2 regions of the Rahnella contaminans genome follow, and region 2 is predicted to be linked to the other one. Evidence: predicted binding sites of a transcription regulator. Region 2 holds the regulator's gene; the other holds the start of a gene.
The links. Region 2 encodes Fur, which represses iron uptake genes when iron is present. Its sites were predicted from a motif close to ATAATAATGAGAACNACTATCAA; they were not measured.
Positions count from the first base shown of each region.

Region 1: GW579_RS07950 (Nramp family divalent metal transporter) is a predicted target of Fur. The motif match lies at 1,269-1,291, and genes of this name have one in related genera.

Region 1 covers NZ_JAADJS010000001.1:1,796,134-1,800,959, reverse strand. The annotation lists gene GW579_RS07955 (NupC/NupG family nucleoside CNT transporter) at 1-922, opposite strand, end outside; gene GW579_RS07950 (Nramp family divalent metal transporter) at 1,339-2,568, shown strand; gene GW579_RS07945 (DUF2502 domain-containing protein) at 2,646-3,062, opposite strand; gene mgrA (L-glyceraldehyde 3-phosphate reductase) at 3,222-4,211, opposite strand; gene GW579_RS07935 (alpha-keto acid decarboxylase family protein) at 4,562-4,826, shown strand, end outside.
Region 2 covers NZ_JAADJS010000002.1:877,221-882,046, forward strand. The annotation lists gene chiP (chitoporin ChiP) at 1-982, shown strand, start outside; gene chiQ (ChiQ/YbfN family lipoprotein) at 996-1,337, shown strand; gene fur (ferric iron uptake transcriptional regulator) at 1,478-1,933, opposite strand; gene fldA (flavodoxin FldA) at 2,250-2,777, opposite strand; gene GW579_RS13205 (methyl-accepting chemotaxis protein) at 3,188-4,826, shown strand, end outside.

The DNA of each region.
Region 1 (4,826 bases), on a different contig from region 2:
CCATGATGCTGCCGACCTGCAACGCTTCGTGACTTGGCACGCCCATCATCCATGCGAATGGATAGAAGACATAACCCAGCACGCCCTGGAAGGTGATACCGAACACCACATCGAACAGCGCATTCAGGCAGGAAATCAGAGCGATGAAACCAATCAACATGGCTGCAACGATGATCGCGACTTTGAAACCGGCCAGGATGTATTCACCCAGCATTTCAAAGAAGCTCTGACCCTGGTGCGTGTTACCGATTTGCAGGTCTTCTTCTGAATCAACTTTATAAGGGTTAATTAACGACAGTACGATGAAGGTACTGAACATGTTGAGCACCAGCGCAGCAACAACGAAGCGCGGTTCCAGCATGGTCATGTACGCACCCACAATCGACATCGAAACGGTCGACATAGCTGTGGCTGCCATGGTGTACATACGTTTTTCAGACATTTTGCCCAGAATATCTTTATACGCGATAAAGTTTTCTGACTGACCCAAAATCAGGGAGCTGATGGCGTTGAAAGATTCCAGTTTTCCCATGCCATTAATTTTCGACAAGACTGTACCGATGATACGGATGACGAAAGGCAGTACGCGAATGTGTTGTAAAATACCGATCAGTGCGGAAATAAACACGATCGGACACAAGACTTTCAAGAAGAAGAACGCTAATCCTTTATCGCTCATGCCTCCAAATACGAAGCCGGTCCCTTCCGCAGCGAATCCTAATAATTTCTCAAACAAGTCTGAGAAGCCTTTCACAAAACCTAAACCGATTGAAGAGTTCAGGAAGAAATAGGCTAATAAGACTTCGATGACCAACAGCTGAACAATGAAACGTAAACGGATATTCTTCCGGTCACGGCTCACCAGTAAAGCGAGTGCAGCGACAACGGCCAACGCTAATACAAAGTGCAATATTCGGGACATGGGTGCTCCAAATTAGAGGCAGGCTATATTTCGACGGACATTTTATGTAACGCGTACATTTAAAACGTGAAGTCGCTTGCAAATATAGAAATTACAGACACGAATTGCAACAAATCGAGGCCTATCACACAAAAAATCAAGATGTTAATAAAACTAAGCACAGTTAGCATTCTTGTGCTAGTTTTATCATGTGCCGTAATGCGTTCTGAATCTGGCCAGTAAATGTCTGTTTTAGGAAAAAGCGTTCTGTAAGTCTTTATGAAAGCTCACAGAATGATTAACCACTCAGTTCACACTTTGCCGCTTACGCTACTGCCTATCAAAGTAATTACTCAGATCATTCTAAATGCACTTGATAATCATTATCAATTAGCTATGATTTATGTAAGCGTAACAATCGTAAGGGTTAACTGACTATGCTGAACAGCCGGGCCGAATCTACAGGCCGCGCAGCCAGAAAGATGAAGCTTTCACTGATGGGACCGGCGTTTATTGCCGCCATCGGTTACATCGATCCGGGCAACTTTGCGACTAACATTCAGGCCGGTGCCTCGTATGGTTATCAGTTGCTGTGGGTGGTGGTCTGGGCCAATGTCATGGCGATGCTGATCCAGCTCTTGTCTGCCAAACTGGGTATTGCCACCGGGAAAAACCTCGCCGAACACATCCGTGACCGTTTCCCGCGTCCTGCCGTCTGGGCTTACTGGGTGCAGGCAGAAATCATCGCGATGGCGACCGACCTCGCTGAGTTTATCGGTGCGGCGATCGGCTTCAAATTACTTCTCGGGGTTACCCTGCTTCAGGGCGCCGTGCTCACCGGGATTGCCACCTTTATTATCCTGGGTCTGCAAAAACGCGGGCAAAAACCGCTGGAACTGGTTATCGCCGGTTTGTTGCTGTTCGTGGCCGCCGCCTATATTGTCGAGCTGTTTTTCTCTCAGCCAAGCATGGTAGCGCTGGGCAAAGGCATGCTGATCCCTGCACTGCCCACCAGCGATTCCGTCTATCTGGCCGCCGGTGTGTTGGGCGCGACCATCATGCCGCACGTCATTTATCTTCACTCTTCGCTGACTCAGCGAGGCGGTAAGGCATCGAAAGAGCAGCGTTATTCCGCGACAAAACTGGATGTCGGTATCGCGATGACTATCGCCGGTTTCGTTAATCTGGCGATGATGGCGACCGCCGCCGCTGCGTTCCATTTCAGCGGACACAGCGGGATCAGTGAACTCGATGAAGCTTATCTGACGCTGCAACCGCTGCTCGGCCACGCCGCTGCGACGACATTTGGCCTGAGCCTGGTCGCTGCCGGTTTATCCTCAACCGTGGTGGGTACACTGGCCGGTCAGGTGGTGATGCAGGGCTTTGTTAAATTCTACATTCCGCTGTGGGTGCGCCGTACGGTCACTATGATGCCGTCTTTTATCGTGATTCTGATGGGGCTGGATGCCACGCGAATTCTGGTCATGAGCCAGGTACTGCTGAGTTTCGGGATTGCGCTGGCGTTGCTGCCGCTGCTGGCGTTTACCGGTAACCGCAGCCTGATGGGCGAAATGGTGAATACCAAAACCGTGCAGTGGGCGGGGCGCATCATCGTGCTGATTGTCGTCAGCCTCAACCTTTATCTGCTGATCGGTATGCTGAAATAATATCCGGCTGAAAGATTCAGGCCATAAAAAACGGGACAGTTTGCGCTGTCCCGTTTTTGTTTGTGTCATTCACTGAATTAATGGCGATGATCGCCATGCCCGCCGCGGTGATCCCGGTCGTGTCCGTGACCGCGATCCGGTCCGCGGCCGTGGTCATAATGCGGACGTCCGTGGTCGCCATGATAATAACGCGGCGGCGGCATCGGACGACGTGGTGGATGGCGATGATTCCACCAGCCCTGATCGCGCCAGCGGTAGCCGTCCCAGTAATCCCCGCGCGGGCCACGATGACCATAATTGTGACCACGGTAACTGTTCCACCAGCTCGGGTTGCGCCAGTCGTACCCATCCCAGTAATAACCGCGACGGTCACGGTCGCCAATGCTGATGGAAAGACCGGGTGTATTGAGACTAAAGTTGCTGGCCTGTACAGCAGGCGCTGCGGCAGGCAGCAAAGCAAACAGCAATGTCCCGAGAAGTATTGGCTTAATCATAGACGGCCCCAGATTCCTTATAATTTATGCTGACAGTTATAAGGGGAAGAGGGGGCGGGTTCTATTGCTTACAATCCTGTTTTGATTGATTTACGCGCCTTAACGGAAACCTTACGAAAACTCCATAAAGGCGCGTTTATTAAGCAGATGGGTAACCGTTTACACTAAAATCGCTTCGATGGCCGCCAGTTCTTCCGGGCTGAAATGACGGTTAGCCATCATGCCAACCGCATCATCAATTTGCCCGGTTTTGCTGGCGCCAATCAGCACAGACGTCACGCGATCGCCGCGCAGCACCCAGGCCAGTGCCATCTGGGAAAGTTTCTGCCCGCGCGCCTGCGCAATGTCATTCAGCTTACGCACTTTCGCCAGTTTTTCTTCCGTCAGCTGTTCGGCGGTCAGGAATTTACTGTCGCTGGCCGCGCGGGAATCTTCAGGAATGCCCGCCAGATAGCGGTCCGTCAGCACGCCGCCCGCCAGTGGCGAAAAGGCAATCGAGCCCACGCCGTAATCCGCCAGCGTATCGAGTAAATCGGCTTCAACCCAACGTTCAAACATCGAGTATTTCGGCTGGTGAATCAGGCACGGCGTACCGAGCTGTTTGAGGATCTCAAAGGCTTCTTTGGCGCGCGCAGCGGGATAATTGGATAAGCCGACGTACAGCGCTTTGCCCTGACGTACGATCAAATCCAGCGCCGCCATGGTTTCTTCCAGCGGTGTGTCCGGATCCGGGCGGTGATGATAGAAGACATCCACGTAATCCAGCCCCATGCGTTTCAGGCTTTGATTCAGGCTGGCAACCAGATATTTTTTCGATCCCCAGTCGCCGTAAGGGCCGTCCCACATGGTGTAACCGGCTTTCGAAGAGATGATCAGCTCGTCGCGATACGGCAGCAAATCTTCCTGCAAAATACGGCCAAAATGCTGCTCGGCAGAACCCGGAGGCGGGCCGTAGTTATTGGCAAGGTCAAAGTGGGTGATCCCGTGGTCGAAAGCGTGGCGGATAAGCTTCCGGCCATTCTCAAAGTGAGCGTTATCCCCGAAATTGTGCCAGAGGCCAAGGGAAACGACAGGGAGTTTTAGCCCGCTCTGGCCACAGCGGCGGTATTCCATTTTCTCGTAACGATTGGGACTCGCTAAATACGGCATAGAGACCTTTCTTTTAAATTGTATGAATCATGTAAGAATGAGGTAAAAAGCCCTTTTAGTGTATGCGCTTTCACACGCATTTCCAGATATTCAGATCACATCCGGAACAATCCTTATTTCCTGTTTACGTAACGCTTGTTTGCATGAATAAAGGCGCAGCAGCTTAAATCCCGGATTCTTTTTCTATTACCGTAACTGCTGAACAAAGACGCCTGCGTGATCTCAGTGCAATGCTGTAACTCTGCGTTTCCACATTCTATTTCGAATAATAAATATCCTATTCCCCGGTTTGGAGTAATACTTAGGCTAGTGGGATTAACTGTTTACTCTATTTTTAACAGAGGATCGTCATGGATAATATCTATACCGTAGGTGACTATCTCTTAGACCGCTTATCATTTAGCGGGATCGCCGAACTGTTTGGCGTGCCGGGGGATTACAATCTGAAATTCCTCGACAGCGTGATTAATCATCAGCAAATCACCTGGGTCGGCTGCACTAATGAACTTAACGCCGCGTATGGTGCAGACGGATATGCGCGTACCAAAGGCATCGGCGCGCTCCTGACGACCTTTGGCGTGGGCGAACTGAGCGCGCTCAATGGCATTGCGGGCA
Region 2 (4,826 bases):
CGGTAAATTCAAATACGGCGGATTCTGGGGCCATGCTGGTTACATTCAGCCCACCGGACAAACGCTGATCGCCCCGCACTGGAGCTTTATGCCGGGTACCTATCGCGGTGCCGAAGCCGGGTATAAACATGATTTTGGCGATCCGGGCGAACTGAGTTTCTCCTACATGTGGGCAGATGAATACAAATCGCCGTGGCATCTGGAGATGGATGATTTCCGCCAGAACGACAAGAAAACCGGTGTTTCCTATATCCACTCGCTGGGTGCGAAATACGACTTCAAAAATGATCTCGTACTGGAAGCGGCATTCGGTCAGGCAGAAAGTTACGTCGATCAGTACTTCGCCAAAGCGTCGTACAAAATTGATCTGATGGGCAATCCGCTCACCACCAGCTACCAGTTCTATGGTGCGGAAGATCGTATCAGCAACCAGAACGATCCGAACAGCCTGTATGACGGTCTGGCCTGGTTGCAGGCACTGACTTTCGGTTACACCACCGGCCAGTTCAACTGGCGTCTGGAAGGGACGATGGTCAAAGCTGAGGGGAATCAGGGTTATTTTTTACAACGCATGACCCCGACGTATTCTTCTTCTAACGGACGTCTTGATGTGTGGTGGGACAACCGTTCTGACTTCAACGCCAACGGCGAAAAAGCGGTGTACGCAGGCGTACTTTACGATCTGGCGAAATGGGATCTGCCGGGCTTCGCAGTGGGCGGTTCTTATGTTTACGCGTGGGATGCCAAACCGAGTACCAATCCAATCTATGATCAGAGCCAGCGCCTGAAAGAAAGTGCCTGGAGCCTTGATGCGCTGTACACCATTCAGGAAGGGCGCGCGAAAGGTACGCTGTTCAAACTGCATTACACCCAGTACGACAACCACTCGGATATCCCGAGCTGGGGCGGCGGGTACGGCAACATTTTCCAGGATGAAAAAGACGTGAAATTCATCGTTATCGCTCCATTCACTATTTTCTGAGGTCGCTATGTCGATGAAAAAATTACTGATGATTGTGGTTTCCTCCGTTGTGCTGGCAGGTTGTGCGCCAACCGCGGATCAGGCTCAGATTTCTAAAACGCGTGAGGCATACAGCGCGTGTATTAATTCGGCAGAAGGCAATCCGGACAAACTGGCCTCCTGTCAGGTATTGCTGAACAAGCTCAAACAGGAAAAAGCCCACCAGAAATTTGCGGAACAGGAAACGGTTCGCGTGGTGGACTACCAGCGCTGTCTGACGGCGCGTAAGACCGGTGACGGGCAGGCGTATGCGGCGGATTGCGGCAAGATCTGGCAGGAAATCAAAGCCAGTAACGCACCTAATCCGGTTAACTAAAAGCAGGGATCTGAAACAAGCATCATCATAGAACGCAAAACCCCGGCTTGCCGGGGTTTTGCGTTTTAACTCTCATCCTGGAACACAGACATAAAAAAACCGCCTTTCAGCGGTTAATTTATTCGGACTGACCGTGCAGATTACTGCGCAGGTTTGTCATTGTGCAAAGATTCATCTTCGCGGCAATCGCCCGCTTCACAGTGTCCGTACAGATACAGACTGTGGTTGGTCAGTTTAATACCGTGTTTCTTCGCAATCTCACGCTGACGGCCTTCAATGTATTCGTCGCGGAATTCAATAACGCGGCCGCAATCAAGGCAGATCAGGTGATCATGATGATGTTGCTGAGTCAGTTCGAAAACAGACTTGCCGCCTTCGAAGTTATGACGGGTGACGATACCGGCATCATCAAACTGGTTAAGAACACGGTAAACCGTGGCCAGACCAATTTCTTCGCCCATATCAATCAGTTGCTTATAAAGATCTTCCGCACTAACGTGATGACCTTCCGGCGCTTGCAGCACTTCCAGGATTTTGAGGCGCGGAAGCGTGACTTTTAAGCCGGCTTTCTTCAGTGCGGTGTTGTTGTCAGTCATGCGGATTCAGTCCTGTTACTATGTGCTAATCAAGTTGAGGCATGCAGCCTGTGGCATCGGCGGCACAAAAATTTGTCGTTTAAGGATTCTTCGTTTAAGGGAAGTGTGCCGATTCTCAAAAACGTAGCCTGTTAATAAGGATCACAAAATGCCTGTCACATTCAATAATGCAACGACTTGATCGATAGAAAAAACAGATGAACTCAGTGTACCTTGATACCACCGAAAGTTACAATTTTGTAGCGGTTAAATTGTTAATTTCAGTAATAGTTTGGCCCTTCAATTGTAGAATAAATCCTCAGGGCCAACAGGGTTTTTAGCCAATAATTTCTGAAAGGCTCAGTTCTTCTGTGATCTGTTTGACCCATGCATCAACACGTTCGTTGGTCAGTTCCGGCTGACGATCTTCGTCAATTGCCAGCCCGATGAAGTGCTTATCATCAGCCAGACCTTTTGAAGCTTCGAAGTGATAGCCTTCAGTTGGCCAGTGACCCACGATCACCGCGCCGCGTGGCTCGATGATGTCACGCACAGTACCCAGCGCATCACAGAAGTATTCGGCATAGTCTTCCTGGTCGCCGCAGCCAAACAGCGCAACCAGCTTACCTTCGAAATCTATCTCTTCCAGCGTCGGGAAAAAGTCGTCCCAGTCACACTGCGCTTCACCGTAATACCAGGTTGGAATACCGATCAGCAAAATATCGAATTTTTCCAGATCCTCTTTGCTGCTCTTCGCAATGTCATGCACCTCTGCAACATCTTTACCCAATTGCTTCTGGATCATTTTCGCGATGTTTTCGGTGTTACCTGTATCGGATCCAAAGAAGATACCTACTACGGCCATAAGATTACCTAACCTCTTGTTCTTAATGAAGTGCTCTGCATTGCAGGCAATAATAACGCAGATGATAGCAAACTCGCGCGGCGGAGAATATGTTTCAGCTCGCCTTCTTAACTGGTGAATAAGTTTATCGGGCAATCTTTTTAAGTGTTATCGCCTTCGTGTGCTTTTAATAACCTCAAACTTATTGAGGGCAAAAGCAAAATTAAGAAATAATTCCCGCCACTCCTTAAGTTTGCCCGTTGAACGCCGATAGATGATGCGAGAGGAATCTCAACATAATAAAGAAATCGATGCCCGGAGAGGTGTTCAAACATGTCCGGGGGCAAACGCCTGCTGGCTACCTGTCTTGATTCTCCGCATCCCCGTCAATCCTCAGACCAGAAACAGTCCTGTTTCGAGAGAGGCATATCGTGCAGTTTTTAAAAAATATTACCATCAGGGCCGCATTATTAACGATTCTGGGCATTTTTTGCGTCATGTGGGCGAGTGTGTCTATTTACACCGTCACCTCCCTGAATACGCTGACTCAGAACACCCAAAACAGTACCGAACTGGTCAACAATATGGCGCTGATCAATAAAGGAAATGATCAGTACTTTCGTACCGTGACACGTTTAAGTCGTGCCGTGGGGCAGCTCCAGGCGGATCCGTCAAAAGGGCAGGAAATTTTTGATACGGCAAAACAGTCACTCGATGGTCTGTCACAGGCGCTGGCGAGTTTCAAAACGGCTCCGCATCCGGGATTAGATGAAGCGTCAGTTCAGGAACTGGTCTCCAGTTGGGAAAGTCTGGTCGCGCAAGGCGTTACGCCGTTATATTCAGCGGCCATCGGCAAAAATTTCGATGCCTATAATCAGCTGGCGAACGATACCGTTCCAGCGCTGAGCCGCAATTTTGGTGCCTCAATGACGAAAGTCAGCGGGCAAATTGCGGTCGATTTCGAGGCGGCGCAGACCAAATCAAACCATCTGACTTATTACAGCAAAGTTATTCTGCTGACGGCTTTTTCTCTCGGCCTGCTTATTTTGCTGCTGACCGACCGTTATCTGGTGATGGCACTGGTGAAACCGCTGGATAAAATCCGCGATCATTTCGCCGTAATTGCCAGCGGCGACCTGACGCATTATCTGGAAGAGTTCGGCAAAAACTGCGCGGGTAAACTGATCCCGTTGCTCAACGTTATGCAGTCCAGTCTGGAAAATACCGTTCAGACCATCCGCAACTGTACCAACCACATCTATCAGGGCGCGTCCGAAATCTCTGCCGGGAATAATGATTTGTCTTCCCGAACCGAAGAACAGGCATCTGCTCTGGAAGAAACGGCAGCCAGTATGGAAGAACTGACGGCAACGGTAAAACACAACGCAGACAACGCGCATCACGCGAGCCAGCTGGTGATGGAAGCGTCTTCTACCGCGCAAAAAGGCGGTAACATTGTGGCTGACGTCGTCAGCACCATGAAAGATATCTCCGGCAGCTCGAAGAAAATTGCAGAGATCACCTCGGTTATTAACAGCATTGCCTTCCAGACCAACATTCTGGCGCTGAATGCCGCGGTAGAAGCCGCGCGCGCAGGCGAACAGGGGCGTGGATTCGCGGTGGTTGCCAGTGAAGTCCGAAATCTGGCCCAGCGCAGTGCGCAGGCGGCGAAAGAAATCGAATCACTGATCAGTGAATCCGTTTCCCGCGTCGACAGCGGTTCAAAACTGGTGGAAAACGCCGGTCAGACAATGGACGAAGTGGTGCGTTCAATCACGCATGTCACGGATATTATGGCGGAAATCGCTTCGGCGTCTGATGAGCAAAGCAAAGGCATCAGCCAGGTTGCGGTAGCAGTCACACAAATGGACAGCGTAACGCAGCAGAACGCCGCACTGGTGGAACAGGCTTCACACGCGGCGGTTTCGCTGGAAGAGCAGGCTGCATTGCTGAACAACGCCGTCGCGACGTTCAAACTCAAAGACAGCATCACGAATGTCGGAAAACGACCCGCCAGCGTGGTTTCTCAGCCGTTGTTACGGCCTGCAACCGGTGTAATGACATCGAAAA